DNA from 3 places in the Streptomyces sp. NBC_00984 genome. Region 3 is predicted to be linked to each of the others. Evidence: riboswitches for the same ligand, from Rfam matches in the RefSeq annotation. Region 3 holds a riboswitch; each other region holds the start of a gene.
What was found. A riboswitch is a leader RNA that binds a small molecule or an ion and turns the genes downstream of it on or off. The one in region 3 is predicted to bind S-adenosylmethionine.
Positions count from the first base shown of each region.

Region 1: linked by a shared signal. The riboswitch ahead of OG520_RS06155 (hypothetical protein) and the one ahead of thrC (threonine synthase) in region 3 are both predicted to bind S-adenosylmethionine.
Region 2: linked by a shared signal. The riboswitch ahead of OG520_RS29465 (aminotransferase class V-fold PLP-dependent enzyme) and the one ahead of thrC (threonine synthase) in region 3 are both predicted to bind S-adenosylmethionine.

Region 1 is NZ_CP108734.1:1,437,644-1,448,058, reverse strand. It holds gene OG520_RS06170 (TIM-barrel domain-containing protein) at 1-284, opposite strand, end outside; gene OG520_RS06165 (cytochrome P450) at 653-1,966, shown strand; gene OG520_RS06160 (cytochrome P450) at 1,963-3,225, shown strand; SAM riboswitch class IV at 3,275-3,384, shown strand; gene OG520_RS06155 (hypothetical protein) at 3,433-3,840, shown strand; gene OG520_RS06150 (DUF4232 domain-containing protein) at 3,869-4,405, opposite strand; gene OG520_RS06145 (cytochrome P450) at 4,698-6,065, opposite strand; gene OG520_RS06140 (hypothetical protein) at 6,342-7,187, opposite strand; gene OG520_RS06135 (VWA domain-containing protein) at 7,190-8,467, opposite strand; gene xylB (xylulokinase) at 8,531-10,012, opposite strand; gene xylA (xylose isomerase) at 10,219-10,415, shown strand, end outside.
Region 2 is NZ_CP108734.1:6,591,156-6,601,570, forward strand. It holds gene OG520_RS29450 (Rieske 2Fe-2S domain-containing protein) at 1-923, shown strand, start outside; gene OG520_RS29455 (cytochrome bc complex cytochrome b subunit) at 920-2,545, shown strand; gene trpD (anthranilate phosphoribosyltransferase) at 2,669-3,733, shown strand; SAM riboswitch class IV at 3,819-3,936, shown strand; gene OG520_RS29465 (aminotransferase class V-fold PLP-dependent enzyme) at 4,109-5,485, shown strand; gene OG520_RS29470 (Lrp/AsnC family transcriptional regulator) at 5,562-5,843, opposite strand; gene OG520_RS29475 (rhomboid family intramembrane serine protease) at 5,840-6,589, opposite strand; gene OG520_RS29480 (hypothetical protein) at 6,753-6,995, shown strand; gene OG520_RS29485 (NYN domain-containing protein) at 7,032-8,393, shown strand; gene OG520_RS29490 (NlpC/P60 family protein) at 8,678-9,706, shown strand; gene OG520_RS29495 (NlpC/P60 family protein) at 9,944-10,415, shown strand, end outside.
Region 3 is NZ_CP108734.1:4,068,769-4,079,183, forward strand. It holds gene groL (chaperonin GroEL) at 1-838, opposite strand, end outside; gene OG520_RS17925 (cold-shock protein) at 1,243-1,449, opposite strand; gene OG520_RS17930 (MoaD/ThiS family protein) at 1,871-2,149, opposite strand; gene thrC (threonine synthase) at 2,180-3,502, opposite strand; SAM riboswitch class I at 3,520-3,646, opposite strand; gene OG520_RS17940 (glucosyl-3-phosphoglycerate synthase) at 3,800-4,756, shown strand; gene OG520_RS17945 (trehalose-6-phosphate synthase) at 4,811-6,214, shown strand; gene otsB (trehalose-phosphatase) at 6,228-7,106, opposite strand; gene OG520_RS17955 (hypothetical protein) at 7,296-7,781, shown strand; gene OG520_RS17960 (hypothetical protein) at 7,791-8,660, shown strand; gene OG520_RS17965 (DUF3263 domain-containing protein) at 8,703-8,960, opposite strand; gene OG520_RS17970 (ABC transporter substrate-binding protein) at 9,065-10,351, opposite strand.

The DNA of each region.
Region 1 (10,415 bases), 2.6 Mb from region 3:
TCCCACTGACCCGCGGGCGGGTCGACGGTCAGGTCGAACCGGGCGCAGACCGCGTTGTCGGGGTCCTCGGCGGCCGTGCCGCACTTGGCGGGAGAGTCGACGGTCCCCTTGGCGTAGACCGGGCTCTGCCATGTCACGTTCTTCGTGGTGCTGTCCAGGGTGCCCGAGGGCGTGGCCGCGGCGTGCGCCTGCGGTGCGGGGGCGGTCAGGGCGGTGAGTGCGAGGACGATCACCGACAGCGTGCCGACCGCCGTCCGGCTGGGACTGTTCCGAAGGATCCGCAAGGAGTGTTCTCCGTTCGTACCGAACAGTGAAATGGGTGATGCCTGCGCAGACATGCTTGGAATGCGGGAGATTCGCGCATCAGAATTCACCGTGCGACCGGTGCATGTCAACGCTCCGGTGGCTGCTCCATGCCTGCCCGCACCGATGTGTCGCACGCCCGCGCCATGGCGGGATTGCGCGACCGGGGCGTGGCGCATCCCGCCCTTTTGATCAGCCATGCTCAGAAAACGGGCTCTTCAGATCGGAAGAGTGGCGAGATTGGTCGTGAATAGTGCCGAAAGGCTCACTGAATTTCCTTATAGTGAAGCCGCGTTGATCATCCGACCACCGCAACGAGCGAAGCCTTCGTCACAGGAGATTCCGTACGATGACGACGCCCGCATCCGCGGTGCCCGAGCGCAAGTCCATGTCCCCGCCGCCCGCCGCCGGAGGCTGCCCGGCAGGTGGCGGTACGTCCGCCGTGCCGCTCAGCGGGCCCGGGTTCCACACCGAACCCCACGTCGTCTACCGCGCCATGCGGAGCGAACACGGACCTGTTGTACCCGTCGAACTGCCCGGCGGGATTCCGGCCTGGCTCGTCATCGGCTACCGCGAACTCCACCAGGTCACCAGCGACGGCGAGTTGTTCCCCAGGGACGTCGGGCTGTGGAACCAGTGGGGGAACATCCCCGAGGACTGGCCGCTGCTGCCGATGGTCGGCCGCCCGATGCCCTCCATCTACTTCACCGCCGGGGCCGAGCACCGGCGTCACGCCGCGATGGTCGGGCACGCGCTGGAGGAGGTCGAGCACTTCGAACTCCGTTCAGCCTGCGAGGAGTTGGCCGACCGTCTCGTAGACGGGTTCTGCGACCGCGGTACGGCGGACCTGATCGCGGACTTCGCCGTGCCGCTGCCGGTGCTCGTCCTCGCCCGTCTGGTCGGATTCCCCGATGCGGACGGGCCGCGGATTGCGGAGGTGCTCAGGGATCTGGCCGACGGTGGACCGGGCGCGCAGGAGGCCCATCTGCGGTTCGGCGAACACATGCAGCGGCTGCTGGCGGCACGGCGGGCCGCGCCCGGGAACGACGTGGCCTCGCGCATGCTGGCGTACCCCGGTGAGTTCACCGACGAGGAGTACGTGCTCGACCTGATGGCCATCACGGCCGCCGGGCACCTCACCACGGCCGACTGGATCGGCAACTCGCTCCGGCTGATGCTCACCGACGACCAGTTCGCCGTCGCGCTCTCCGGCGGCCGGCACAGCGTCGCCGAAGCCATGAACGAGGTGCTCTGGGAGGAGGGCCCCACGCAGATCCTCGCCGGTCGCTGGGCGGCCCGCGACACCCGGCTGGGAGGCCGGAACATCCGAGCCGGGGACATGCTGCTGCTGGGCCTGGGCGCCGCCAACGCCGATCCGCACATCCGGCAGCATCTCTCCGCACCGGGAGGACCGTCGGGCCGGCGCGGCAACAGCGCGCACCTGGCGTTCAGCCACGGCGAATACCGCTGCCCCTTCCCCGCGCAGGAGATCGCCGAAATCATCGCCCGCACCGGGATCGAGGTGCTGCTCGACCGGCTTCCCGACCTGGAACTGTCCGTACCCGCGCCTGAGTTGGTCCGGCGCCAGTCCGCCTTCCTGCGGGGGATGACCGCGTTGCCCGTCCGATTCGCCCCCGTACGCCCGACAGGAGACTTGTCTTGAACTGCCCGCAGGCCGCCGCCCGGGAGGCCGCTTCGAGCGGCGGGCCCGTCGTCATCGATCCGCTGGTCCAGGACCTGGACGGTGAGACGGCGCGACTGCGTGACGCCGGTCCGCTCGCCAGGATCGAGCTCCTCGGCGTTCCGGCCCTGACCGTCACCCGGCATGCCCTGGCCCGTCAACTGCTCCTCGATCCCCGCCTGGTGAAGGACCTCGACGCCTGGGGGCTCTGGCAGCGCGGGGAGGTCACGCACGAGTGGCCGCTGATCGGCATGATCGACGCCGGGCGTTCCATGTTCACGGTGGACGGTGCCGAGCACCGGCGGCTGCGCACCAAGACCTCCCAGGCACTCACGCCGCGCCGGCTGGAGGAGATACGCCCGGACATCGAGAAGTTCACCGAGGAACTGCTCGATGCCCTCGCCGAGCAGGGCGAGAAGAGCGAGAACGGTGTGGTCGACCTCAAGTCCGTGTTCGCCCAGCCGCTGCCGATGCGGGTCGTCGGCATGTTGATGGGCGTGGACGAGGCCGAGCACCCCATGCTGATGCGGCGGTACAAGGCGTTCTTCTCCATGCTCACCCCGCAGGAGGAACGCCTGGCGCTGCTGGCCGAGTTGGACATCTTCTACGCCGCTCTCGTACGCGAGAGGACCGCGCGTCCGGCCGACGACCTCACCAGCGCGCTCATCCTCGCCGAGGAGGGCGGCGAACCGCTCACCGAGGAAGAGGTGGTGGGCAATCTCAAGGCGATGGTGGCCGCCGGTCACGAGACCACCATCGGGCTGATCCTGAACGCCGTACGCGCCCTGCTCACCCACCCCGACCAACTGCGCAGGGTGCTCGACGGCGAGATCCCGTGGGAGACGGTGATCGAGGAGACCCTGCGCTGGGACACCCCCACCACCCATCTGCTGATGCGGTTCGCCACGGAGGACATCCGGATCGGCGACGACGTGATCGCGAAGGGCGAAGGAGTGGTGATCTCCTATCGCGCCATCGGCCGTGACATCGAGCACCACGGGACGGACGCCGACGACTTCGACATCACCCGGCCGACCCCGATCCGCCACATGACCTTCGGTCACGGCCCCCACATCTGCCCCGGGGCGGCGCTCTCCCGGGTCGAGGCCGGGATCGCCCTGCCCGCCCTGTTCGCGCGCTTCCCCGGGCTGCGGGCGGCCGTCGCGGACGAACAGGTCCGCAGGCTGCCGGTGATGACGCAGAACGACATGGCGGCCTTCCCGGTCCTGCTGCACGGCTGAGAACTGACCACCCGTCGGGCACCGTCGCTCGTGGGATACAGTTCTCGCAGGTCATGAGTTCCAGTGCACAGCCCCGGCTAACTGGACGGCACCCCGCTCCGCTGCGGGTGCTCCGGGTGACGACCGGCCTCATGCGCGGCGTATGGGGAACAGCGGACCATCGGGGCAGAGCACCTGGGGTCCATGATCTCGGGAAGGCGGAGAACCATGCTCCCCCACCTCATCCAGAATGACGGCTGCACCAGCCACGGCCCCGGTCACCACGTCCACTGGATCCATGCCAAGAAGTGCCACCAGCAGCCCGGCCAGGCCGTGGAACTCCTGCTCACCTCCGGTGACGTCGGCGCCGACGGCTGGGTCGGGCTGCGCCCCGCCTTCGACCACGCCGAGGACCTGCCGAAGGTGTGGACGCATGCTCCGGCAGCCCTCACGGAACTGCTCACGGAGCACCGCGGACGGGTGTTCTGGCTGCCGCGGTGGCACGCCCTGAAGCTGGTGGACTCCGCCGGCCGTGCCACCGCCCTGGTCAACGCCGGTTTCGACGGCGGCCCGCTGTGCGCGACGACGGCCCCCGACCCGCGGCGGACCGTCGGCGGCACGTCCTACGGCCTGTAGGACCCGCCCGGTCCGCAGGGCCCGCTCGTCAGCCCAGCGCGTCCGTCAGCGCGCTGTCCGCCGCGGCGCGCGATTCCTGCCACAGGGTGGTCACCGGCACCCATACGTGGACTCCCTCGGGCATGCCCACGGTGGCCGCGCGGAAGGCGACGCCCAGATGGGAGGGGTCCGCCGCCACGGACAGGCTGCCGACGACGTGGCCTTCGGTGGCCGCCGGGTCCGCGGTGCGCACGGCGGCGTACGCCCGCTCGCCGCCGGCCAGTGCGTAGGGTCCGCTCCCGGCGGGCGGGACGGCCTCGGCGGAGCCGTCGAGGCCCCTGAAGGTGATCGTGGGGACCCGGTCCACCACACAGGCCCGGTCGCCGTTGTTGGTGACGCTGATACGGGCGACGTTCCGCTGTCCGCCGGGTGCGGCGTGCACGTCGAGGTCCTTCTCCTGGCAGGTTCCGAGGCGGCTCGCGGTGTCGGTGGACGCGGTGCCGGTCGTTGCCGACGCCGCGGTGCCGGTCAGTGTCAGGGTGGCCGTGACGGAGAGCGCGGAGGCGAGAGCGGAGCGGAGACGCATGGTGTTTCTCCCGTTGGATCGACAGCCTGCGGAGACGGCCGGGCGGCCCGTCGGCCGGTGGGACCGACATGGACAGTGTGAACCGCCTGCCCCGATCTCCGCGACAGATCGGACATATCGGTTCGGCATATCCGGTGTCGGGACGGGCCATGTGTCCGGTCCCGGGACGGGTTGCGCGTCCGGACCCGGGAAAGTCCCCCGGTTCCGGACGCGCCGTCCCGCCTCGCGCGACCGCGGGCCCGACCCAGGGGGGACCGGCGCCCCCACCGCGCGGCACCCCGCCCCGTGTGCCTCACCGTGTCCGGATCGTCGCCATCACTTCCCGGTCCGGCTGCAGCGTCAGCGACGGCACCGGACCGATGACGCCCGGGTCCACGTCCAGCTCGAATCGGCGCGCCAGCACGGCCAGGATCAGGACCGCCTCCACCATGGCGAACCGGGTGCCCAGGCAGACCCGGGGGCCGCCGCCGAACGGGAACCAGGCGTACTCCGCGATGTCGTCGCCCGTCTCCGGATCCCAGCGCTCGGGGCGGAACTCCTCCGGCTCGGGAAACCACCGCGCGTCGCGTTGTGTCACCCACTGGCTGGTCCACACCCGGGTGCCCTCCGGCATCGGCACACCGCCGATCCGCGCACCCTCCTTCGCGACACCGGTGACCAGCCAGATCGTCGGGTAGAGGCGCAGGGTCTCCTTGACCACGGACTGGGTGTACGTCAGCCGCGCGTAGTCGTCGAACTCCGGCTCCCGGTCACCGAGCACCCGGTCCAGCTCCTCGGTGAGCGCGGCACGCACCCGCGGATTGCGGGACAGCAGATACCAGGCCCACACCAGCGTGGAACTGGTCGTCTCGTGCCCGCCGATGTACAGCGTGACCGTCTCGTCGCGTATCTCCTGGTCGGTGAGGTGTGCGCCCGTCTCGTCCACCGCGGTCAACAGCCGGCTCAGCAGGTCGGGGCGCTCGTCCCCGCCGTCGCGATGACGGGCGACGACCCGGCCCACCTCGGCGTCGATGACCGCCGCGGCCTTCTTGATCCTGGCCCGGCCGGGAGTCGGCACCCAGTCCGGCAACAGCGCGCCGATACCGGCGAACTCCTTGCCGATCTCCTGCTGCGCCACATCCATCGCCCGGCCCATAGCCTCCGCGTCGGCCGCCGTGTCGACGCCGAAGATGGTGCGCACGGCGATCCGCTGCGTCAGTGCCGCCATCTCCCTCTTGACGTCGATGCGTTCACCACCCGACCAGGTGTCCGCGAGCTCCACCGTGCTGCTCGCCATCGTCGCCGCGTACGACCGCACCTGCTTGGGCCGTACGGAGGGCTGCACCAGTGACCGCTTCCGTCGCCAGTCCGTGCCGCGGGCGACGACCACGCCGTTGCCCATCACGGTCCGGAAGGCGATACCCAGGGCCGGCTGGTCGAAGGAGCGTTCCGTCTCGGTGAGCAGCTCGCCTATGCAGTCCGGATCGGCTATGTACACACAGGAGTTGGGGCCGAATCGCCAGCCCACCATGTCCCCGTGGGAGCGCAGCCGCTCGAAGAAGGCGAGAGGGTTCTTCCCGAACTGCGGCAGGCTCCCGAGGAACGGCAGCCCCTTCGGTCCCGGCACGATCCTGTGGCTCCGCGGCTCGGCATCGACGGCCTGGCCGGTCTCCGTGGACATGAAAGTCTCCGCTCCCTTGTGGCGCACCCGATTCGGTGCGCGGCGACCTGACTTCAGCGGTACCGCCCGCCGTGGAACATGTCATCGGCCTTCTGCGGTACGTGAGTTGTCGAGGGTAGTCGCGCGATGCCGTCCGGGGAGCAGGGGCGGGCGGCAGGGTGGCGGAGAAGGAACTGTCCGCCGCCTCCGGACGGGCCCGGAACCCGGGCCCGTCCGCAGGCGGGGTCCTGCGGTGTGCCGGGCCCCTGGTCGGAGCCCGTCCCGCGAGGTGCGTGGTCAGACGCCCGGCGGGATCCGGGACGGGCGGCCGCCGCCGCGGGTGAGGGAGTAGCCGAAGAGCGCCGCGAGCGACCCCAGCACCCCGCCGCCGACCGTCCACAGCCAGCGGTCGGTCCACCAGCCCGAGGCCCAGCCGTCCTCGGGCTCACTGCCGAGCGAGACCTTCGGTGTCGTGTCGTCGCCCGCGTCCGTCGGGCCGTCCGAGGCCTGCTCGACGGAGGACACGCCGGGGACCAACGGCTTGGCGAGCGTGCCGTCCACATCTCCGGCACCGCCCTGGTCGGCCGCTGTGATCTCGACCTCGGTCTGTACCGGGAGGCCGAGGTCCGCCGACGGCAGATCGACGACCGTGAGGCGTACGTAGTAGCTGCCCGGCAGCGGGTCGTCGGCCCACGGCTCGGACCAGGCACGGACGGTCCGCAGCACACAGGTCAGCTCGACCGTCGACGCGTCGGACCCGGCCTTGCCGGTCTGGCGGCCGTACATGCAGGCCTGCCGGCGCCGCAGCCCGTCGTACACATCGACCTGCCAGGTCGACGCGCCGTGCCGGGTGGCGCTCTCCGGCAGGGTGATCTTCGCCTTGACGGTGGCCCGCTGACCCGCGTCGGCGGGAAACACCCAGTACAGGTAGTCACCCGTGGACGCCCCGGCGGTGGCGCGCTGGTTCTGCTGGACGGCCGTCGCCGTACGGAAGGTGGTGCCGGCCTCGGTGGGGCCGGACCCGTCCCCGGAGGCGCTCGGGCTCGGGCTCGCCGACGGGTCGTCGGCCGCCGCGGCGCCCGCCGACGTCAGCAGGGCGAGCCCGGCGAGCAGCGCGCCCGCGAGTACACGTGTCGTACGCATCATCAGTTGGTCCTCCAGACGGCGACGCGCCAGCGCGAGATCCAGCCGAAGAGCAGTCCCGCGACCAGTCCGGTGAGGACCAGCACGCCCAGCAGCCACCAGCCGCGGCCGAGACCGAACGCGGCGGCATCGGCGGCGTCGTCCGGGCTGTCCACCAGGTCCACGGTCAGCTCGACCGGCATGCCGGGCGAGGTCTTCACCGACGCGGGGGCCGAGAAGGAGTTGGCGACCTGGAGGCACACGGTCTCGGCGGCCGGCTTGTCGTCGCTGTCCGAGTCGTCCGCCTCGGCCTTCGGGTAACGCAGGCCGGAGGAGATCGCGTCCGTACGGCCGGTGCCCGACTCCGAGCCCCGCACGATTTCCCGGCCGTGCACGGTCAGCGCCCGCAGCAGCACTCCGTAGTCGTTGTTCACGGCACGGTCGGCGAAGACGCTGACCGAGGCGCGCAGTTCCTGACCGGGCGGCACATCGACGCGGTACCAGCGGTGCTCGCCGAACTTCTCGCGGTCGGTGTACAGGCCGGCCTTGAGCTGCGGTGCGTCGGAGCAGCTGTCCGCGCCCTCGGTCGCCACGGGGGTGACCACGGGCTCGGCGGCCCGGTCGACCAACTGCTTGACCCGGCCGGAGAGTTCATCGGTGTGCTGGACCGCGGTGTAGGTGCCGCCGGTGGCCTCGGCGATACAGGTCAGCTGTTCACGGATCTTCGCGTTGGGCACCAGGCCCAGGGTGTCGATGACGAGGTGGATGCCGCGGGCCGCGATGTCACGTGCCACCTCGCACGGGTCGAGCGGCCCGCAGGTGTCCTCGCCGTCACTGATCAGTACGATCCGGCGGGTGGAGTCGCCGCCCTCGAGGTCGTCGGCGGCGCCCAGCAGGGCCGGGCCGATCGGGGTCCAGCCGGTGGGGGCCAGGGTGGCGACCGCGGTCTTCGCCTCGGTGCGGTCCAGCGGGCCGACCGGGTAGAGCTGCTTGGTGTCCTTGCAGCCGACCTTCCGGTCGTTGCCCGGGTAGTCGGCGCCGAGCGTCCGGATGCCGAGCTCCACCTGCTCGGGCACCGCGTCCAGGACCTCGTTGAACGCCTGCTTGGCGGCTGTCATCCGGGACTGGCCGTCGATGTCACGGGTCCGCATGGAGCCGCTGACGTCGAGCACCAGCTCGACCTTGGGGGAGGCTTTGGCGGGGGCTTCGTCGGCGGCGGCGGGGAGCGCCGAACCGAGCCCGGCGGTCAGGGTGGCGAGCAGGATGCCCACCCCGACCGTCAGCCTTTTTCTTATGATCATCGCCGGATAGTAGTGAAGATCGCTTCGCTTCCCCAAACCGGTCCGGGGATGGCCGTGGAACCGTCAGAAACCGCCGAGCAGTGGGCCGGAGGCTCGCTCCAGCACCGAACCGACCCGTTCCCAGGTGGCCGAGTCCCGCTGGACGGGCGGCAGTTGGGCGCCCTCGCCGGTGCCCCAGTCCACGGCGACGGCGACCGGGTCGGCGCCGGTGGCCGCAGCCGCGGCCAGTGCGGCGGCACCCAGAGCCACCGGCTCGCCGCTGCCGGGCACGATCACGGGGCGGCCGGAGAGCCGTCGTACCGTCTCCACCCAGGTCCGCCCCTGCGCACCGCCGCCGATCAGACGCAGCGGCCGGGCGGCCACCTCGGGGGCGGCCGGGTCGAGGCCGCAGGCCCGCAGCAGTTCGTCGAGGGCGCGCAGTACGGTGACGACGGCGCCCTCGTAGGCGGCGCCGAGGAGTTGCCGGGGCGTGGTGTCGTGCCGGAGACCGGTGAGGAGTCCGGAGGCGGTGGGCAGATCGGGGGTGCGTTCGCCGTCGAGGTAGGGGAGGAGCACCGTCTCGCCGCCGGGGGACGTGTCGTCGCGGTCCAGGCCGAGCAGTGCGGCGACCTTGTCCACGGCGAGCGTGCAGTTGAGGGTGCACGCCAGCGGGAGATACGTACCGTCCGCCGCGGCGAAACCGGAGAGCGCCGGTGACGCGGGCCGGGTCCGGGAGGCTGCGAAGACCGTGCCCGAGGTGCCGAGGCTGAGGACGGGGTGGTCGAGGAGTCCGGCGCCACCCAGTCCGAGGCCGACGGCGGCGCTCATGTTGTCCCCGGTGCCGGCGGCCACGGCGATCGTGGCGGGCAGGCCGAGCGCGTCGGCCGCCTCGGCGGTCAGCGAGCCGACACGGGTCGCGCCGGTCCCGGCCACCTCGGGCAGCAACGCGGCGTCCAGGCCGAGGAGTTCGAGGAGCACGGGGTCGTAGGCGCCGGACGCCGTGGAGTACCAGCCGGTGCCCGAGGCGTCGCCGGGGTCTGTGGTGGCGGTGCCCGCGAGCCGTTCGGTCAGGAAGTCGTGGGGGAGGCGCACGGCAGCGGTCGCGGCGGCGTTGTCCGGCTCGTTCTCCCGCAGCCAGCGCCATTTCGACGCGGTGACGGCGGCCACCGGCACCGATCCGGTCCGCGCGGTCCAGGCGTCCGGGCCGCCGAGCGCCTCGGTGAGCGCGGCGGCCTGCGGGGCGGAGCGGGTGTCGTTCCACAGCATCGCGGGGCGCAGCGGGCGGCCCGACCGGTCGAGGACGACCAGTCCGTGCTGCTGCCCGGCGATCGCGATGCCGGTCACGGCCGAGGCGGCGGCTCCGGACTCCTTCAGCCCGGCGGTGACGGCGGCGCGCAGCGCCTGCCACCACACCTCCGGGTCGCTCTCGCGGGCCCCCGCCGTACCGCTGACGACATGCGGTGCGCGGCCGACGGCGAGCAGCCGGCCGCTCGCGGCGTCGACGAAGGCCGCCTTGGTGGACTGGGTGGAACTGTCCACGCCGATGACGACGGTACGCGGCTGCATGGCGCCCTCATTCCTGTGCTGCGTGCGGTGCGGGATTTGATCGTGCGCAGAACAAATTACGTCACCGGGTGCCCGCCCGACAGTGGCCCGTGGCGAGGGGTTACGTGCCGGACGCGGCCCGTGCATCATTAGTCATGACACTGAACAAATAAGGCTCGGGTGCCTCGATCGGTCCTGGGCCCGACGGCACCGAAGGCGGCCAGACGATGACGGAACGCTTCACGCCCACCCCCGACGACCGGTTCACCTTCGGGCTCTGGACGGTGGGCTGGCAGGGGCGCGACCCGTTCGGCGATGCGACCCGCGCGCCGATCGACCCGGCCGACTCCGTGCGGCGGCTCGCGGAGCTGGGCGCGTACGGTGTGACCTTCCACGACGACGATCTGATTCCGTTCGGCTCGAC
Region 2 (10,415 bases), 2.5 Mb from region 3:
TCGACGAACAGGCCGCGAAGCGCTCCGAGCGCGCCGTGGCGTTCATGTTCACGCTGTCCATGCTGGCGACGATCGGCTTCATCGCCTCGTACGTCATCTTCCCGGTCGACAAGATCGTGTACATCTGGCCCTTCGGCCATGTGAGCGCGCTCAACTTCTCCCTGGGTCTGACCCTGGGCGTGGCCCTCTTCGCGATCGGCGCCGGCGCCGTCCACTGGGCGCGCACGCTGATGTCCGACGTGGAGGTCGCCGACGACCGGCACGCCATCGAGGCCGAGCCCGAGGTCAAGGCGAAGGTTCTGGCGGACTTCGCGGCAGGTGCCGAGGAGTCCGCGTTCGGACGGCGCAAGCTGATCCGCAACACCATGTTCGGCGCGCTGGCCCTGGTGCCGCTCTCCGGTGTGGTGCTGCTGCGCGACCTCGGGCCGCTGCCGGAGAAGAAGCTCCGCAACACCCTGTGGGCCAAGGGCAAGCAGCTCATCAACATGAACACGATGGAGCCGCTGCGTCCCGAGGACGTCGCCGTCGGTTCGCTGACCTTCGCCATGCCCGAGGGCCTGGACGAGGGCGCCGAGGACTTCCAGAACCAGATCGCCAAGGCCGCGCTGATGATCATCCGTATCCAGCCGGAGAACATCAAGGACAAGCGCGAGCGCGAGTGGGCCCACGAGGGAATCGTGGCCTTCTCCAAGATCTGCACCCACGTCGGCTGCCCGATCAGCCTGTACGAGCAGCAGACGCACCACGTGCTCTGCCCGTGCCACCAGTCCACCTTCGACCTCTCCGACGGCGCCCGCGTCATCTTCGGTCCGGCCGGTCACGCCCTTCCGCAGCTGCGGATCGGTGTGAACAGCGAGGGCAACCTCGAGGCGCTCGGTGACTTCGATGAGCCCGTCGGTCCTGCATTCTGGGAGCGCGGATGAGTACTGCGACCGACACACAGCGCAAGGCGCCCGCCGGTGAGCGGGTGGCCGACTGGGCGGACGGCCGGCTCGGGATCTACTCCCTGGCCAAGGCCAACATGCGCAAGATCTTCCCGGACCACTGGTCCTTCATGCTCGGTGAGATCGCTCTCTACAGCTTCATCATCATCATCCTCACGGGTGTGTATCTGACGCTGTTCTTCCACCCGAGCATGAACGAGGTCGTGTACCACGGCTCGTACGAGCCGATGCAGGGCATCCGGATGTCCGAGGCCTACGCCTCGACGCTGGACATCAGCTTCGACGTCCGTGGTGGTCTGCTGGTCCGGCAGATCCACCACTGGGCCGCGCTGATCTTCCTGGCCGGCATGTTCGTGCACATGATGCGCGTCTTCTTCACGGGTGCGTTCCGCAAGCCGCGTGAGATCAACTGGCTGTTCGGCTTCCTGCTGTTCGTGCTGGGCATGTTCACCGGCTTCACCGGCTACTCGCTGCCGGACGACCTGCTGTCCGGTACGGGTGTCCGCTTCACCCAGGGCGCGATCCTGTCGATGCCGGTCGTCGGCACGTACATCTCGATGTTCCTGTTCGGCGGAGAGTTCCCCGGCCACGACTTCGTCGCCCGGTTCTACTCGATCCACATCCTGCTGCTGCCGGGCATCATGCTCGGCCTGCTGGTGGCGCACCTGATCCTGGTCTTCTACCACAAGCACACGCAGTTCGCGGGTCCCGGCCGCACCAACAAGAACGTCGTCGGCATGCCGCTGCTGCCGGTGTACATGGCGAAGGCCGGCGGTTTCTTCTTCCTGGTCTTCGGCATCATCGCCATCATCGCGGCCATCGCCTCGATCAACCCGATCTGGGCCATCGGCCCGTACCGCCCGGACCAGGTGTCCACCGGCGCCCAGCCCGACTGGTACATGGGCTTCGCCGAGGGTCTGATCCGAGTGATGCCCGGCTGGGAGATCAACCTCTGGGGTCACACGCTGGTCCTGGGTGTGTTCATCCCGCTGATGGCCTTCGGACTGGTGCTCGCGATCATCGCGGTCTACCCGTTCGTCGAGTCCTGGGTCACCGGCGACAAGCGCGAGCACCACATCCTGGACCGCCCGCGCAACGCCCCGACCCGGACGGCCTTCGGTGTCGCCTGGATCACCGAGTACGTCATCGTCTTCATCGGCGGTGGCAACGACCTGTGGGCCACGCACTTCCACCTGTCGCTGAACGCCATCTCCTGGTTCGTCCGGATCTTCATCTTCGTCGGCCCGGTCCTCGCGTTCATCGCCACCCGGCGGATCTGCCTCGGCCTCCAGCGCCGCGACAAGGAGAAGGTGCTGCACGGGCGCGAGTCCGGCATCATCAAGCGCCTGCCGCACGGTGAGTTCGTCGAGATCCACGAGCCGCTCGGCCCCGAGCAGCTGCACACCCTCACCGCGCACGAGCAGTACAAGCCGGTCGAGATCGGCCCGACGGTCGACGAGAACGGTGTCGAGCGCAAGGCGTCGGTCCTGCAGAAGCTGCGGGCCCGGCTCAGCAAGGGCTACTTCGGCGAGGACAACCAGATCGCCAAGCCCACCGCCGAGGAGTACAAGGAGATCACCAGCGGCCACGGTCACCACTGATCGCTTGAACTGATCGCCACAGCAGGAGCCCCGTCCATTCGATGGACGGGGCTCTTTGCCGTCCACGGCGCTCGATAGGGTGGAGGCAATCCCTTTTACCGGCTGTGGACCCAGGAGCGGACCATGAACGTTGTGACCCCGATCGGCGGCGACAGCGTGGCGGACCGTTCCTGGCCCGGCATGCTGAACCCCCTGCTGCGCGGTGAGAACCTCACCGCCGACGACACCGCGTGGGCGATGGACCGCATCATGAGCGGCGAGGCGACCGATGTGCAGATCGCCGGGTTCGCGGTGGCGCTGCGGGCCAAGGGCGAGACGATCGACGAGGTGTCCGGCCTGGTACGGGCGATGTACGAGCACGCCAACACCATCCACGTACCCGGTCGTACGGTCGACATCGTCGGCACCGGCGGCGACCTCGCCAAGACGGTCAACATCTCCACCATGTCGGCGATCGTCATCGCCGGCACCGGCGCCAAGGTCGTCAAGCACGGCAACCGCGCCTCCTCGTCGGCGAGCGGTTCCTCCGATGTGCTGGAGAAGCTCGGCGTCAACCTGGACCTCTCCGCGCAGCGGGTCGTCGAGGTCGCCGAGGAGGCGGGCATCACCTTCTGCTTCGCGGTGAAGTTCCACCCCGCCCTGCGCTACGTCTCCAGGGCCCGCAAGGAGCTCGGCGCGCCGACGACGTTCAACATCCTCGGGCCGCTCACCAACCCGGCCCGGGTGCGTTCGCAGGCCGTCGGCGTGGCCGACCTGAAGATGGCGCCCATCGTCGCCGGGGTGCTGGCCGGGCGCGGCAATTCGGCGCTGGTCTTCCGCGGCGACGACGGTCTGGACGAGCTGACGACGACCGCGACCTCGCGGGTCTGGGTGGTCCGGGACGGAGCGGTGCGCGAGGAGGCGTTCGACCCGCGCGACGTCGGTCTGGAACTGGTGCCCGTGCAGGCCCTGCGCGGTGCGGACGCCTCGTACAACGCCGATGTGGCCCGCCGGGTGCTGGGCGGCGAGCGGGGACCGGTGCGCGATGCCGTACTGCTCAACTCGGCGGCGGCGCTGGTGGCGCTGGACGCGGCGGACGGCACGCTGAACGAGCAGCTCGCGGCCGGGATGGCGAAGGCCGCCGAGTCCATCGACTCCGGGGCGGCGGCACGTGCGCTGGAGCGCTGGGTGGCGGCCAGCAACGCCTGAAACAGGCGGAAATGTGGCGCAGGGCGCAGTCCGGATCCTGGACTGCGCCTTGCGCGTCTTCAGGCGTATGGCAAGATGCTGGTCAGGTCATGAGTGACAGCGACTACGGCCCCGGCCCGCTGTCCGGCAACCCTCCGTCCGTGGCGGGGTGCCCCGGGTGAAGACCAGGCCGTAGGCAGCGAGGTCTGCGGCAAGCGCGGGCCCCTCGGCATCTGTGAATGCCAACCCCCGGGGTCCTGGTCCCTAGGGAGTCTCTTGTGAGCACGCGAATGCGATAGGGCCGTCGGCCCTCCTCCGCACACCCCTCTTTTCTCCGCTGCGCTGCCGCGTTTCCGCCGGCGCATGCAATTCGCCTGCCTCTTACGGGAGTTCGCCATGTCTGTCTTCACCGCTGCCGCCGACCAGTCGTTTTGTGCCCCTCTGTCGGTTCTGGGCAAGGATGTGACGGTTCCGCTGGTCACGGGCGGTGAGGTCACCTACGCCGCTCTCGACTACGCCGCCAGCGCCCCCGCCCTCCAGCGCGTCTGGGACGACGTCGCCGCGTACGCCCCGTACTACGGCAGCGTCCACCGCGGGGCCGGTTACCTCTCGCAGCTCTCCACGGACCTCTTCGAGAACAGCCGCGCGACCGTCGCGGAGTTCCTCGGCTGCCGCGCCGACGACCAGGTGATCTTCACCCGCTCGACCACCGACTCGCTGAACCTGCTGGCCGCGGTCGTCCCGGCCGACTGCCAGGTCTTCGTGTACGAGACCGAGCACCACGCCTCGCTGCTGCCGTGGCGCGATGCCCGGGTGACCTACCTGAACGCCCCGCGCACCCCCGCCCAGGCCGTCGAGACGCTGGAGCGGGCGCTCGCCGACCGCGAGCCCTACGGCCCCGCGCTGGTCTGCGTCACCGGCGCCTCCAACGTCACCGGCGAGCTGTGGCCGGTGAAGGAGCTGGCCGCCGCCGCGCACGCGCACGGTGCCCGGATCGTGCTGGACGCCGCGCAGCTCGCCCCGCACCACCCCGTCGACATTGCCGAGCTGGACGTCGACTGGGTCGCCTTCTCCGGACACAAGCTGTACGCGCCCTTCGGCTCGGGCGTCCTCGCCGGCCGGTCCGACTGGCTGCAGCAGGCCGAGCCCTACCTCGCCGGCGGCGGCGCCTCGCGCAAGGTCGCCCGCCGCACCGACGGCGGCGTGGACGTCGAATGGCACTCCACCGCCGCCCGCCACGAGGCCGGTTCCCCCAACGTCATCGGGGTGTACTCCATCGCCTCCGCCTGCAAGGCGCTCACCGAGGCGGGCTTCGACAACCTGGTCGCCCGGGAGCAGCACCTCGTGGGCGCGGTCCGGGCCGGCCTGGCCGAGGTCCCCGAGGTCAAGGTGCTCTCGCTGTTCGGCGACGAGGCCCCGCGGGTCGGCGTCATCTCCTTCGTGGTGGAGGGCTGGAACAGCTCGCACTTCGCCGCCGCCCTCTCCGCCGAGTACGGCATCGGGGTCCGCGACGGCCTGTTCTGCGCCCACCCGCTGGTCCGCACCCTGCTGGGCAGCGACCCGCAGGAGGTCGGGGAGTGCGGCGCGCCGGAGGCCGAGCCGGGCGAGAGCTCGCTCAACGCGATCCGGGTGAGCTTCGGCGCCGGTACGCCGGACGAGCACATCGAGCGCTTCGTCCGCGCGGTCAAGGAACTGGTGAGCAAGGGCGCCCAGTGGAAGTACCGCACCGAGGACGGCCGCTGCGTCCCGGACCGGGGTGCGGCGCAGCTCTGACGGGCACACAGCACTTCGGCGGGGGACGGGCAGCCGAGCCCGTCCCCCGCCGAAGTGTCACGCCGTGGGGGTGTGCCTACGCGTCGAGGCCGATGGCGAAGGCGGCCTCCAGGTCGTGCTGCGAGTAGGTACGGAACGCCACATGCGTGTCGGTGGCCTCGACGCCGGGGATCTTGCTGATCCGGCCGGGGATGACGTCGGCCAGATCGTCGTGCTTGGCCACCCGGACCATGGCGATCAGGTCGTACGTACCGGTGACCGAGAAGACCTCGCTGACGCTGTCCAGCGCGGCGATGGCCTCGGCGATCTCGGGAATCCGGTCCACGCTGGTTTTGATGAGCACGATCGCGGTGATCACGGCTGGCTTTCTCCCTCGGTGGCCGTGGCTGGTGCCTTCACTCTATCCGTACGCCGGTAACGCCCCCAGGCGTAGAGAAAGCCCAGGGCGAAGCCCACCACATGGGCCAGATAGGCCACGCCCGGCCCCCCGCTGCCCGCGCCCTGGACCGCCAGCCACTGCAGGACGAACCAGAAGACCAGCACGATCCAGGCGGGGAAGCGCAGCGGCAGGAAGAAGAGGAACGGGAACAGGCTGGTGACCCGGGCCCTGGGGAAGAGGTACAGGAACGCCCCGAGCACCGCCGAGATCGCCCCCGAGGCGCCCACCAGCGTCTGGTCGGACGTGGCGTGGGCCGCCGCGTAGGCGACCAGGGCGAGATAGCCGCTGATGACGTAGAAGAAGGTGAACCCGACCCGGCCCATGCGCTCCTCGGTCATCGCCCCGAACACGTACAGGAAGAGCACGTTGCCGAGCAGGTGCAGCCAGCTGCCGTGCACGAAGAGGGCGGTGAGCGGGGCGAGCAGGGCGTGTGCGGAGCCGTCCCACAGCTCGCTCGGGATCACGCCCCACCGTTCGAAGTACCCCGCCTGGGCGGCCAGCAGGGCGTCGGCGGTTCCGGGGACCGGGTTGAAGCCGGACAGCGGGCTGATCACGAAGACCAGGGCGCAGACCGCGATCAGGGCATGGGTCACCAGTGGTCCACCGGTGACCGTCCGTAGCAGTCCGCCGGACAGCCTGCCGGCCACAGCTCGCCGATCGATCATGAACAGAGCATGACGCAACCGGAGGGAACGGGACAGACCGCCTCGCCGTGTCGGGGGGACGCGGTGAGGCCGTAGGGTTACGGCAGGACATCCGCAGTTCGACGGCGCACCGCGAGATCCTTGAAGCAAGGCAGCACGAGGCTCGACGAAAGAGGACGCAACGATGACGACGGTTCCCCAGCCGACCGACGGGACTCGCTGGCGTTGCACGCTCTGCGGAAATCTCACGCGCTTCGACGTGACGCGCTCCTCGAAGGTCGTCGAATACGTCCATCTCGACCTGGCCGGTGAGTCCAGCGTCGAGGAACGCGAGGTGGTCAGTGAGACCATCGAGTCGGTGCGCTGCCGTTGGTGCAACGCGGTGGACCAGATCGAACTGGTGGACAGGCCGGGTGCCGACTCCTGACGGAGCCGCGCCCACAGACATTTGGGGTGACGGATGGTGGAGCAGCCCGATAGCGGCGCCGAGTCGGCCGAGGCGGCCGACGGCGCCGTCGAGGCGCTCGACCGCCCGCTGCCCGAAGGCGTACGGCGGCGGGTCGTCGCACTGGTCTCGGACGCGTTCGGCGGCCTGACGGTCACCGAACTCCCGGCCCAGCTGCGGCAGTACGCCCGCTTCACCCCGACCCGGCGGGCCAAGTTCGCCGGGAACGCGATGGCGGCCGCCCTGGAGAGTGACGCGCTGTTCCGGCAGCGCATCGGTGAGCGGCTCAAGGAGGGGCAGCCCGAGCTGACCGCTGCCCTGGAGGCCGGTGCGCCGCCTGCCGCCGCCGACCCCGTCGATGTGGCCGCGGCGGCGTATGTGCTGCGCCCGCCGGGCTGGGTGAAGCTGGTCGCCGCCGCCGGCGAAGAGGTCCAGCGCGCGGACGCCGAGCGCGCCGACGAGGAGAGCCGCCGCGAACTGGAGCGGCTGCGCGAGGAGCTCGTCCGGGCCCGCTCGCAGACGAAGAGCGAGACGGAGCGGCTGCGCGCCGAGCTGGACGCGGCCCGCAAGGAGGCCGAATCCCTCCAGCGCAAGCTGCGCAGCGCCGTCAACGAGGTCAGGCGCGGCGAGGCCGCGCTGCGCCGCAGCCGCGCCGAGACCGACGCCGTACGGTCCGAGACGGCCGCCCAGGTCTCCGCCGCCGAGAGCGAGAGCCGCCGGCTCAAGGCGCGGCTCGGTGAGGCCGAGGCGTCCGTGGAGGCGGGCCGCCGGGCCGCCAGGGAGGGCCGCTCGGTCGAGGACATGCGGCTGCGGCTGCTGCTGGACACGGTGCTCGACGCGGCGAGCGGGCTCCGGCGCGAACTCGCCCTGCCGCCCTCCTCGATCCGTCCCGCCGACAGTGTCGACGCCGTCGAGCCGGGCCGGATGTCGCCCAAGGACATTGCCGCCAGGGCCCTTTCGGAGACCGACCCGGCCCTGCTCGACCAGCTGCTCGCGCTGCCGCAGGCGCATCTGATCGTCGACGGCTACAACGTCACCAAGACCGGCTATCCGCAGCTGCCGCTGGAGAAGCAGCGGCTGCGGCTGCTGGGCGGCCTCGCGGTGCTCGCGGCACAGACCGGCGCCGAGATGACCTGTGTCTTCGACGGGGCCGAGCTGGCGGCCCCGGTGCTGCTCGCGCCGCCGCGCGGGGTCCGGGTGCTGTTCAGCAAGCCCGGCGTGACCGCCGACGAACTCATCCGTCAGCTGGCGCGCGCCGAACCTCCGGGCAGGCCCGTCGTGGTGGTCTCCACCGACCGCGAAGTCGCCGACGGAGTGGCGAAGGCGGGCGCCAGGCCCGTTGCGTCCGTCTTGCTCCTGAAGCGCCTTTCGCGCGTCTAGCGGCACTTGTCGGGTCTCGGTGGAATTGAGGGAACGGACCGTCAGGTCGCAGCTACACCCCGTGTGTCGAGGGTAAAGAAGTGCGGTCTGTGACGAGATTTTTCTGGTGAGGATTTGAACTGATCACAAGTTGGTCACTAGGGTCGGGCCTCGAACCTTCGCACGGTTGATCACCCATCCGGGGTGACGGCGAAGACACCGCCGAGTCCGTGACGTGCACGGAGCCGGGGATTCGAATCCCCCACAGCCCGGTAGGCGGCTCGAGGAAGAAGGAGCTCGCCTTCGTGGCGTCCCACCGTCGTCCCAAGCAGCCGAGCCGCGCCCGTGTGACCGTGCTCACCGCGACCGCCGCCGCGGCCGTGGCCCTGACCTCCCAGGCGGCCCACGCCGACCCGAAGCCCTCCAAGGGCGAGGTCAAGGCGAAGGTCGAGAAGCTCAACCACGAGGCCGGCGCCGCCAATGAGCAGTACTACGGCGCCAAGGAGAAGCAGCAGAAGCTGGAGAAGGAAGTCGGCGCGCTGCAGGACAAGGTGGCCCGCGGTCAGCAGGAGATCAACAACCTGCGCAACGGCCTCGGTTCGCTCGCCGCCGCGCAGTACCGCTCCGGTGGCATCGACCCGTCGGTGCAGCTCTTCCTCTCCTCCAACCCGGACAGCTTCCTCGACGAGGCCTCGGCCCTCGACCAGTTGACGGCCAAGCAGACCGAGACCCTGGGGAAGATCCAGGAGAAGCAGCGGGTCCTCGCGCAGGAGCGCAAGGAGGCCCAGGACAAGCTCGGCGACCTCGCGGACGTGCGCAAGACGCTCGGCGCGAAGAAGAAGAAGCTCCAGGACAAGCTGGCCGAGGCGCAGCGCCTGCTCAACACGATGACCCAGGCCGAGCGCACGAAGATGCGCAATGACGAACAGCGCGCCAGCCGCGCCGCGAGCGACCGGGTCGACCTGGGCAAGGAGGTCCCCGCCTCCGCCTGGGGTGCCGCCGCCCTGAACGCCGCCGCCACCCAGGAGGGCAAGCCGTACCAGAGGGGCGGCACCGGCCCCGGGGCCTTCGACTGCTCCGGGCTGACCCAGTGGGCCTACGCCCAGGCCAACGTCCAGATCTCCCGGGTCACGTACACCCAGGTCAACGACGGCGTCCACATCGGGCGCAGCGCGCTGAAGCCGGGCGACCTGGTCTTCTTCAACAACACCGAGCACGTGGGCCTCTACGCGGGCAACAACACCGTCCTGCACGCCCCGTACCCGGGCACGTTCGTCCGCTACGAGTCGATGAACACCATCGGCAGCTTCCAGTTCGGCGTGCGCGTCGGCTGACGACGCCCGAACGGGCGAATTCCCGCGCCCGCGCAGACAGCCCGCCCCGCCGGAGACCACAGGTCACCGGCGGGGCGTCGCCTTTTCTGCCGCCCTTCCGTACGGCGCGGTCGTTGGTCGCTCCGTGATCGCCCGACTACTGTCTGCCTGCCGTGCAGCTCCCGGTCGTCGGTCCGCCCGCCCCGGGCGGCAGGGGCTGCGCGCGTCTGCGTACCGCGGAAGGGAGTGCGGCGTCCTGTGGTGTCCCATCGCCGTTCCACACAGCCCGGCCTCAATCTCGGGGTCCGGGCCACCGTTCTGTCGGCCGCGGCGGCGACCGCGGCCGCCACCCTCGGGGTGGCCACCGCGAACGCCGACCCGCAGGACACCCCCCGGAGCGCCAAGGCCCGCATCGACCGGCTGTACACCGAGGCCGAGCGGGCCACCGAGCAGTACAACAAGGCCGGTGAGAACGCAGGCCGGCTGCGCGGCGAGGTCGGCCGGGCCCAGGACCGGGCGGCCCGCGGCCAGGAACGGCTCAACCGGATGCGTACGGCGCTCGGTTCGGCGGCGAGCGCGCAGTACCGTTCCGGCGGCATCGACCCCTCGCTCGCCCTGCTGCTCTCCTCCGACCCGGACAGCTACCTCGACCGGGCGGCCGTACTGGAGCGCCTGACCGACCTTCAGGCCGCCGAGCTGCGGGAACTCCAGCAGGTCCAGCGCGGGCTCG
Region 3 (10,415 bases):
CGAAGCCCGGGGCCTTGACGGCGACGGACTTGAAGGTGCCACGGATCTTGTTGACGACCAGGGTCGACAGGGCCTCGCCCTCGACGTCCTCGGCGATGATCAGCAGCGGCTTGCCGGACTGCATGACCTTCTCCAGCAGCGGAAGGAGGTCCTTCACGTTGCTGACCTTGGAGTTGACGATCAGGATGTACGGGTCGTCGAGGGACGACTCCATGCGCTCCATGTCGGTGGCGAAGTACGCCGAGATGTAGCCCTTGTCGAAGCGCATACCCTCGGTGAGCTCCAGCTCCAGACCGAAGGTCTGGGACTCCTCGACGGTGATGACGCCTTCCTTGCCGACCTTGTCCATGGCCTCGGCGATGAGCTCGCCGATCTGGGTGTCGGCGGCGGAGATGGAGGCCGTCGAAGCGATCTGCTCCTTGGTCTCCACGTCCTTGGCCTGCTCCAGGAGGGCGGCGGAGACGGCCTCGACGGCCTTCTCGATGCCCCGCTTGAGGGCCATCGGGTTGGCACCCGCGGCGACGTTGCGCAGACCCTCGCGGACGAGAGCCTGGGCGAGAACGGTGGCGGTGGTCGTACCGTCGCCGGCGACGTCGTCCGTCTTCTTGGCGACCTCCTTGACCAGCTCCGCACCGATCTTCTCGTACGGGTCCTCCAGCTCGATCTCCTTGGCGATGGAAACACCATCGTTGGTGATCGTGGGGGCGCCCCACTTCTTCTCAAGGACGACGTTGCGACCCTTGGGGCCAAGGGTGACCTTGACGGCGTCGGCGAGCTGGTTCATGCCGCGCTCGAGACCGCGCCGGGCCTCCTCGTCGAACGCGATGATCTTGGCCATGTGAAGTGGTCCTCCCGGACAGGGGTGGATTTCTCCGGACCGAGTGGCGCCCGCGACGGACGGCCTGCGTGACCGGTGGTTCCTTGCCCCACCGACCTGCGGGCCTCACCGGCCCGGTCCAAGTTCTGTCACTCTCACCTGGAGAGTGCTAACGCCAATGATTAGCACTCGACCCCCGAGAGTGCAAGCGTCCCCCTCGGGATGTGGACACCGCGCCGGGGCGCGCAGGAGGCAGACACGGCACGCGCGGGAGGCATGCACGGCGCGCGCAGGAGGCGTGCACGCCGCCCACGGAAGGCATGCACGCCGCGCGCGGGACGCACTGAGGGCCCGTACCCCCGGGGTACGGGCCCTCAGTGCGTGAGTGCAGTGCGTGAGTGGCGTCGTTGGCCGACCGCTCGAACTCAGCCGACGGCGAGCTTGACCATGTCTGCCTGCGGCCCCTTCTGGCCCTGCGAGATCTCGAATTCAACTCGCTGACCCTCTTCGAGGGTGCGGTATCCGTCCATCTGGATCGCGCTGTAGTGGACGAAAACATCCGCACCACCGTCGACCGCGATGAAGCCGTACCCCTTCTCCGCGTTGAACCACTTGACGGTGCCCTGAGCCATGCCTAACTCCCCTATTACTGGCCCTTGCGCAGGACCGCACTTCGCGGACCCGGGTCAGAACTCACCCTCCGACAGGAGAGGGTGGGTGCGCCGGAACGCGTCGACCGCGGCTGAATGTATCTGCCCAACTGCCCTCTGCAACAGGTCAATCGGACGAGAATTCTCGGCAGAACCGAACGCCCGGATATGCGGAATTCATATGAATCCTGGGCAAGTCGGGCCAGGCAAAGGCGACTTATGCCTCAAGCGGATCGCGCACTTTGGCTGCATCTTGTCGTGGCCGGGCGCATTCTCGTATGCGGGCGGCACGGGCAGCTGGGGGGACTTCCCACACTGTACCGCGCTCAACCATGCAGAATTGCCCCCTCCGTTTCAAACACGGAGAGGGCAATTCGATTACGCGGTGCGGTCGGACGGGGCGTCAGCAACCGCCGGCCACGGCCGGGATGATCGAGATGCCGGCGCCGTCCGGCGTGGCCGTCTCCAGGCCGCCCTCGAAACGCACGTCGTCGTCGTTGACGTACACGTTCACGAAGCGGCGCAGCTTGCCCTGGTCGTCCAGGACGCGGGCGGCGATGCCCGGGTGGTTCTGCTCCAGGGACTCGATGACCTGGGAGAGGGTCGAGCCCTCGGCCGGGACCTCGGCCTGGCCGCCCGTGTAGGTGCGGAGGATGGTGGGGATGCGGACCTTGACGCTCATGGTGGGTGCCCTTCCTGAAGTCTCGGGTGGTCAGCTGGTGGCGAGGCCGGCGGCGCGGAACGCGTCCAGGCTGGGACGGATCGTCGCGGTCGCCTGAGAAGTGTCGGCCACCGCGTCGAGGGTCTTGAGGCCGTCACCCGTGTTGAGTACGACGGTGGTCAGCGACGGGTCGATCAGACCGGCCTCGATGAGCTTCTTCGTCACGCCGACCGTCACACCGCCCGCCGTCTCCGCGAAGATGCCCTCGGTGCGCGCCAGCAGCTTGATCGCGTCGACGACCTGCTCGTCGTCGACGTCCTCCACGGCACCGCCGGTGCGACGGGCGATGTCCAGGACGTACGGGCCGTCGGCCGGGTTGCCGATGGCGAGGGACTTGGCGATCGTGTTCGGCTTCTGCGGCCGGACGATGTCGTGGCCGCCCTTGTACGCGACCGACACCGGCGAGCAGCCCTCGGCCTGGGCGCCGAAGAGCTTGTACGGCTTGTCCTCGACCAGGCCGAGCTTGATCAGCTCCTGGAGGCCCTTGTCGATCTTCGTGAACTGCGAGCCGGACGCGATCGGGATGACCAGCTGGTCCGGGAGCTGCCAGCCGAGCTGCTCGCAGATCTCGTAGGCCAGGGTCTTGGAGCCCTCGCCGTAGTACGGACGCAGGTTGACGTTGACGAAGCCCCAGCCCTCGCCGAGCGGGTCGCCGATGAGCTCGGAGCAGAAGCGGTTGACGTCGTCGTAGTTGCCCTCGATGCCGACCAGCTCACCGCCGTACACCGCGGCCATGACGACCTTGCCCTGCTCCAGGTCGTGCGGGATGAACACGCAGGAGCGGAAGCCGGCGCGGGCGGCGGCGGCGCCGACGGCACCGGCGAGGTTGCCGGTGGAGGAGCAGGAGAGGGTGGTGAAGCCGAAGGCGCGGGCGGCCTCGATGGCCTGGGCGACGACGCGGTCCTTGAAGGAGTGCGTGGGGTTGCCGGAGTCGTCCTTGACGAACAGCTTGCCCTGCTCGACGCCGAGTTCACGGGCGAGGTTGTCGGCCTGGACGAGCTTGGTCCAGCCGGGGTTCAGGTTCGGCTTCTCGGCGACATCGGCGGGGACCGGCAGCAGCGGCGCGTAGCGCCAGATGTTGGCCGGTCCGGCCTCGATGCGCTTCTTCAGCTCTTCGGGGGAGCCGCTCGGAAGGTCGTACGCGACTTCGAGCGGCCCGAAACAGGAAGCGCAGGCGAAAATGGGGCCGAGTTCGAAACGCTCGCCGCACTCGCGGCAGGAAAGGCCCGAGGCGGGACCGAGGTCGACGGCTTCGGCGTTGGCGTCAGCGTCGGCGGAAGAATTGGTGCTTACTGCAACGGTCTGCGCAGCCATGGTGGCGAGGCCCTTTCTCCTCATCTTCCTCGCGGCGCGTTTCGCCACGAGACGGAATTGGCACCTTCCCCACCTGACCTCACGGTCGGCGGGGGGGTTGCCGGGACTTCAACGGGCCGTTCCCTCAGTCCCTCTGGATGAGCGCTGTGGCACCGGATCTTCGATCCGGGCATTTATCGGCGGCCGGACCCCGGCATGCGATGGTCGTCCGCGTTGTTCAAGACTGTAACCGAAGCACCGGACTGTTGAGATAGTCGTCCGAACCGCGAGATGGATCACATACAGGGAGTATCGACCGTGCTGGAAGAGGTCGAATGCTGGCTGGCCAGGCGTTCCTGGTCGGCCGCCGACCGCCCGTTGGACCGCCTCCTGGCCGCCAGGGCCACGGCCGGGGAAGCGGGCCGCGGGAGCGTCAGTGTCGTACTGCCCGCGCTGAACGAGGAGGCGACGGTCGGCAAGATCGTCGCGACGATCCGGCGCGAGCTGATGGAGAAGGTCCGGCTGGTCGACGAGCTCGTGGTGATCGATTCCGGTTCCACGGACGACACCGCGAAGGTGGCCCGGGAGGCCGGCGCCCGGGTGGTGCACCGGGACGCGATACTCCCCCGGATACCGGCCGTGCCCGGCAAGGGCGAGGTGCTGTGGCGCTCGCTCCTGGTGACCGGCGGTGACATCGTGTGCTTCATCGACGCCGATCTGAAGGACTTCTCGGCGGACTTCGTCTCCGGCATCGTCGGTCCGCTGCTGACCGACCCGGACGTGCAGTTCGTGAAGGCGATGTACGACCGCCCCTTCGGTGACACGGCGGGGCAGGGCGGTCGCGTGACCGAGCTGGTGGCCCGTCCGCTGCTCAATCTGCACTGGCCGCAGCTGGCCGGTTTCGTCCAGCCGCTGGGCGGCGAGTACGCCGTGCGCCGCTCCCTGCTCGAACGGCTGCCCTTCCCCGTCGGCTACGGCGTGGAGCTGGGCCTCCTGGTCGACGCGCTGCACACGGTGGGGCTGGACGCGCTGGCCCAGGTCGACGTGGGGGTGCGCAAGCACCGGCACCAGGACGGGCAGGCGCTCGGCCGGATGGCGGCGGCGATCTACCGGACCGCGCAACTGCGGCTGTCCCGCGGCCACCTGGTACGCCCGGCGCTCACCCAGTTCGAGCGCGGCGCGAACGGCTTCGTACCGCGCACCCATGCCGTGGACACCGAGGAGCGGCCCCCGATGTGCGAGATCGAGGAGTACGTTTCGCGCCGCGCGGCCTGACGTGGCCTGACTTCGCACGTTTGGGCGGTTCGTGATCGGGCTAGATTCCGCAACATGGTCTCCGAGCACGAAGCCCAGTCCACCGCCCGACCCTCCGCCCAGGTCCTCGTCGCGTCCAACCGCGGCCCGGTGTCGTACACCCTGGGCACGGACGGATCGCTCGACGCGAAGCGGGGCGGCGGCGGGCTCGTCTCCGGGCTGAGCGCCGTCGACGACAAGCTGTGGGTGTGCGCGGCGCTGGGTGACGGGGACCGGGAGGCGGTCCGGCGCGGGGTCGGTGAGCCGGGCGTACGGATGCTCGACATCGACGCGGACGTGCACGCCGACGCGTACAACGGCATCGCGAACTCGGTGCTCTGGTTCGTCCACCACATGCTGTACCAGACGCCGCTGGAGCCGGTCTTCGACGCGGAGTTCCGGCGGCAGTGGGCGTCGTTCGAGACCTACAACCGGGCCTTCGCCGAGGCGCTCGCCGAGGAGGCGGGGCAGGGCGCCGCGGTGCTGGTGCAGGACTACCACCTGGCGCTGGTGCCGGGCATGCTCCGCGAGCTCCGCCCCGACCTGCGGATCGGGCATTTCTCGCACACCCCGTGGGCGCCCGTCGACTACTTCCGGCTGCTCCCCGACGACATCGCCGAGCAGCTGCTGCACGGCATCCTGGGCGCGGACCGGGCGGCGTTCCTGACCCGGCGCTGGGCGGACGCGTTCATCGGCTGCTGCACCCAGATCCTGGGCGGCACCGGGCGGACCAGGATCGGGGTGCACGGTCTCGGCGCGGACGGGGACTTCCTGCGCCGCCGGGCGCACGAGGCCGATGTGGACGAGCGGATGGCGGCGCTGCGCGAGCAGACCGGCCCCGGCCGGAGGACGATCGTACGGGTGGACCGAACGGAACTGTCCAAGAACATCGTGCGCGGCCTGTTCGCGTACCGCGCGCTCCTGGACGAGCGGCCCGAATGGCGCGGACGCGTCGTCCATGTCGCCTTCGCGTACCCCTCCCGGCAGGACCTCGCGGTGTACCGCGACTACACGGCCGAGGTGCGACGGGTCGCCGACGAGATCAACGCCGTGTACGGCACGGAGAGCTGGACGCCGGTCGTGCTGCACGTCAAGGACGACTTCGCCCGCTCGCTCGCCGCGTACCGGCTGGCCGACGTGGCGCTCGTCAACCCGATCCGCGACGGCATGAACCTGGTCGCCAAGGAGATCCCGGTCGTCTCCGACCACGGCTGCGCGCTGGTGCTGTCGCGGGAGGCGGGGGCGTACGAGGAGCTGGGCAGCGACGCGGTCGTGGTGAACCCGTACGACGTCTCGGCGACGGCGACGGCGCTGCACGAGGCGCTGACGATGGCGGAGGACGAACGGGCCGCGCGCACGGAACGCCTGGCCGCGGCGGCGGTCGCGCTGCCGCCGCAGCAGTGGTTCCTGGACCAGTTGGACGCGCTGCGGCGGGAGTGAGCCGCCCGGGGTGTCAGATCCGCCGGGCCAGCCCGGCCAGGAAGGCGACGACGTCGCCCGGTCCGGCCAGCAGCAGGTCGGCCCGCTCGGCCAGCTCGGGCACCTCCGCGCTGCCGCTGCAGACCAGCAGTCCGGGGATGCCGTCGGGGCCCTCGGTGCGGAGCTTCTCCACCGCGGCGTACGCGGCGAGGTCGCCGAGGTCGTCGCCCGCGTACAGCACGGACTCGGCGTCCGTCTCCCGTACGTACTGGGCAAGCGCCACGCCCTTGTCCATGCCCGGCGGGCGCAGCTCCAGGACCAGCCGGCCCGGCTCGACGATCAGTCCGTGCCGGGCGGCGAGCTCGCCGAGCGGGCCGCTCAGCGCCTCGAACGCGGCCTGCGGATCGGCGGCCCGGCGGGTGTGGACGGCAATCGCCCGGCCCTTCTCCTCGATCCAGGTGCCGTGCCACGAGCCGGCCCGGTCCAGCACGCCCGGGAGCTCGGCGCGGACCGCGGCGATGCCGGGGTGCGGGGCGGGGGCGTGGACGGTACCGGACACGGCGTCCCAGCGTTCGGCGCCGTAGTGGCCGAGGACGACGAGGTGGTCCAGGCCGGGCACTCCGGCGAAGCCGCCGTGCCGGACCGCGACGCCGGCCGGGCGGCCGGTGATCACGGCGATGGAGGCCACCTTCGGGGCGAGCGCGGCAAGGGCCGCGACGGCGTCGGGGTGGGCGCGGGCCTGCTCCGGGTCCGGGACGATGTCGGCGAGGGTGCCGTCGAAATCGAGCGCGATGACGGCGCGGTCGGGGCGGGCGAGAATCGCGGCGAGGGCCTCTTGGCCGGCCGGGGTGGTGGGAGTCGGGAGCGCGGACGGGGTTTCGCTCGGTGTGGGTGCTTCGGGGTTGCTGCCCATGGGGCGAGCCTATAGCGGAGGGCCCGGAACCGGCTCGCCCGCGGCGTGACGGGCGAGGAGCAGCCGGCCGCCACACGCGCATGAGGCATCTCGAACGGACGAACGGTCCCGGCCTGGCGTGTGGTGCCCATGGGGTGCGGACAGTGATCAGGGCGACCAGTTCCCCCCCTCGATCGGGAGCGGCCCCTGATGCGCAGGCCTCTTGTCCTTTCCACGGTACTGGCGGCTCTCCTCGCGGGTGCCTCCCTCTCCCCCGCCCCGGCTCAGGCCCGGCCGGCCGGGCCTGAAGCCCGGCACGCGGCGGATGCCGGCCTCTTCTACACCAACGGCGACCACGTCCACGTCTCCAGTACGCCCCCGGCGACGGCGTCCGGACACGGCTGGTGGGTGCGGGTGAAGGGAGGGAAGCCCGGCGAGAAGGCCAAGGTCACCATCTGGCTCCAGGCGAAGGACCGGCACGGCAAGTGGAGGTCCGTGGCCAGTGGGTCGAAGAAGGTGAAGCCGACCAAGGGCAAGGCGAGCAGCACCCATCGGGCCAACGCCCGTAAGACGTGCGAGGGCCGGAAGAAGACACAGTGGCGGAGCCTGATCGACGTGGACGTCATCGGCGAGGCCGACTCCCCGGAGAAGGCCGTCACTGCCACGATGACCTTCAACTGCGGCGCGGGTGTATAGGGAGAGGCAATGGGTGATGCGGTGCGGGATGCGACCCTGCTCATGGGCGTGCACGGAGTCCTCACCCGGCATCCCTGGCTCACACCGCCCGAGGGCGCTTCGGCGTCCGGCCCGCCCGAGGACGGCTCGGAGTCCGGCGTGCCCGAGGGCACCTCGGATTCTGATTCCGACGTGGCCGAGGACGCCTCGGAGGCCGAAGACGTCGACGTCTTCGGCCTGGCGGTGAACCGGGCCGAGGCCTACGGGTGGAGCAGCACCCTGCTGGGCGCCGGCATGGAGCTCGGCGGAAGCCGGTGGGGGCACAACGACGCGGGGGAGGACTGGACGCAGGACGGACGTGTCCGGGAGCTCGGCTGGCTCCAGGTGGACGTGTCCTCGCGCCTGAACCGGCAGCGACTGCCCGTGCTGCCGGTGGCGACGGTCCTCGGCGATGTGCTGCGGCAGGTGGGCGACGTCCGGGTCACCGGAGTACACACCGTGGCGCCGGTGCATCTGGCGCCGGATCCCGCCGCGGCTCTGCTGTACGCCGCGCATTGGTACGAGCTGGCCGATCCGGGCGCGGCCAGGGACATCACCGTGACCGTGTCGGGCCGCGAGGCGGGGCTGCCGGGCCGGGGCGGGCGCGTCCGCGACGAGGCGCTGGCGTGCGCCTACGGCCGGATGGCCGTCGAGCCGGAGAGCACCGCCGTGAACCTCCCGGGTCTGTCCCGGTCGCCGACCGGGAAGGTGCAGACCGAAGGGATGCGCCGGGCCCTGGCCTTCCGCTGCCGGGTGCCGGTGTGGTCCCTGGACGCGGCGGCCTGGACCACGGAGGTCTTCGTCGAGGCGCTCCGTGCCACCGGCACCGCGGAGCCCGTCCTGATCACCGTCTCCTGCTGAGCGGGCGCCGGTCCCAGCGCCGCCCCGCCCCGTACTTCGGCCTCAGCGGCGCTCGCGTCTGGCGTCCCTCACCCGGCGCAGGCGGTTGACCGTCACCGGGTCCTCCGCCAGTGCGCGGCGGTCGTCGAGCAGGGCGTTGAGGAGCTGGTAGTAGCGGGTGGGCGAGATGCCCAGCTGTTCGCGGATCGCCCGCTCCTTCGCCCCGGGGCCGGACCACGACTGCCGTTCGACGGCGAGCACGGCACGGTCCCTGTCGGAGAGGCCGTCCGGGTCGTCGGGGCCATGCGTGGGGGCGGTCATATCAGCCAACATATCGCCCGTCCGAAGGGCCGCCACCCGCCAGGGATTACCGGACAGCCCGGTCGGTCTTAGGGCCTGTCCGGCGGATCATGGCCGGACAGGCCCTAGTCCGCTGCCGCCGCCGCGGCCGAATCGCGCGCGATCCGTCCCAGCACGCTCCCGGGGCTGCCGTTCGGCGCGACCGCCTTGCCGATGTTCTCCTTGATCGACTCGCTGGACCGGGCCCAGGACCTCTTGCCGTACGGGTAGAACTGCGAGTCCGGCAGCGCGGCCAGGAACTTCCACAGCGGCTTGTACCTGGCGTCGGACTCCATGGCCGCGGAGGCGCTGTCGGTGACCGGGAGGAGGTCGTACTCGTCGGCGAAGCCGATGACGTTCTTGTCGGTGAACAGATAGTCGAAGAACTTGCCCAGCTGCACACGGTGGCCGTGCTGCTTGAAGCCCATGATCCAGTCGGCCACGCCCAGCGAGTTCTTGCCGGGGCCGCCGCTGCCGGGCATCGGCACCATCCCGACGGAGACGCCCTTCCGCTCGGCCTCCTGCATCAGCGTCGGGTGGCCGTTCAGCATGCCGACCCGGCCGTCGGTGAACGCGTCGAACGCCTTCTGGCGGTCGAGCTTCCCCGGGGCGACGGGGCCGACGAGGCCCTTGTCGACCAGGTTCGCCTTCAGCCAGTCGAACGTCCTGACGTTCTCGGCCGAGTCGATCTCGTACGAGCCGCTGTCGTCGATGTAGCCGCCGCCCCCGCTGAGCAGCCACATCATGGTCTCGGCCTGGGGCTCCTCCGGACCGAGCGGCAGCGCGAAGGGGTAGGTCACGCCGCGCTGTCTGAGCACCGCCGCGTCGTCGCGGATGTCGTCCCAGGTCCGCGGGGCGTCGAGGCCCGCCTGCGCGAAGTACTTCTTGTTGTAGAAGAGCAGCCGGGTGCTGGCGACGAACGGCAGTCCGTACTGGGTGCGGTCCACGCTGCCCGCGTCGGCGAGGGACGGCAGGAAGTTGGCCTGGGTGCGGATGGACAGCATCTGGTCGGCCCGGTAGAGCTTTCCGGCCTTGGCGTAGTCGGCGTACGAGCCGATCTGGGCGATGTCGGGGGCCTGCCCCTTCTTCACCATCGTGGCGACCTCGCGGTCGATGTCCTTCCACGAATGGACGCTGACGTCGACCTTGATGCCGGGGTGGGTCGCCTCGAAGCCCTTGACGAGTCCGTCCCAGTACTTCTCGGAGCTGTTGGCGGGGCCGGTTCCGTAGTCGGCCGCGACGAGCTTGAGAGTGACCTCCCCCGAACCGCCGCTGCCGCCGCCGCAACCCGCCAGCGTCGCCGTCATGCCCAGCGCGGTCACGGCCGCGGTCAGTACCCGGTAGCGCAACTGCACAGCCCAGACCGTCCTCATCCATCGCGTCATCCGTGCCGGCCACGCCGTCGTGGGGCCTTCGAACGGGGTGCGATCTTCTCCC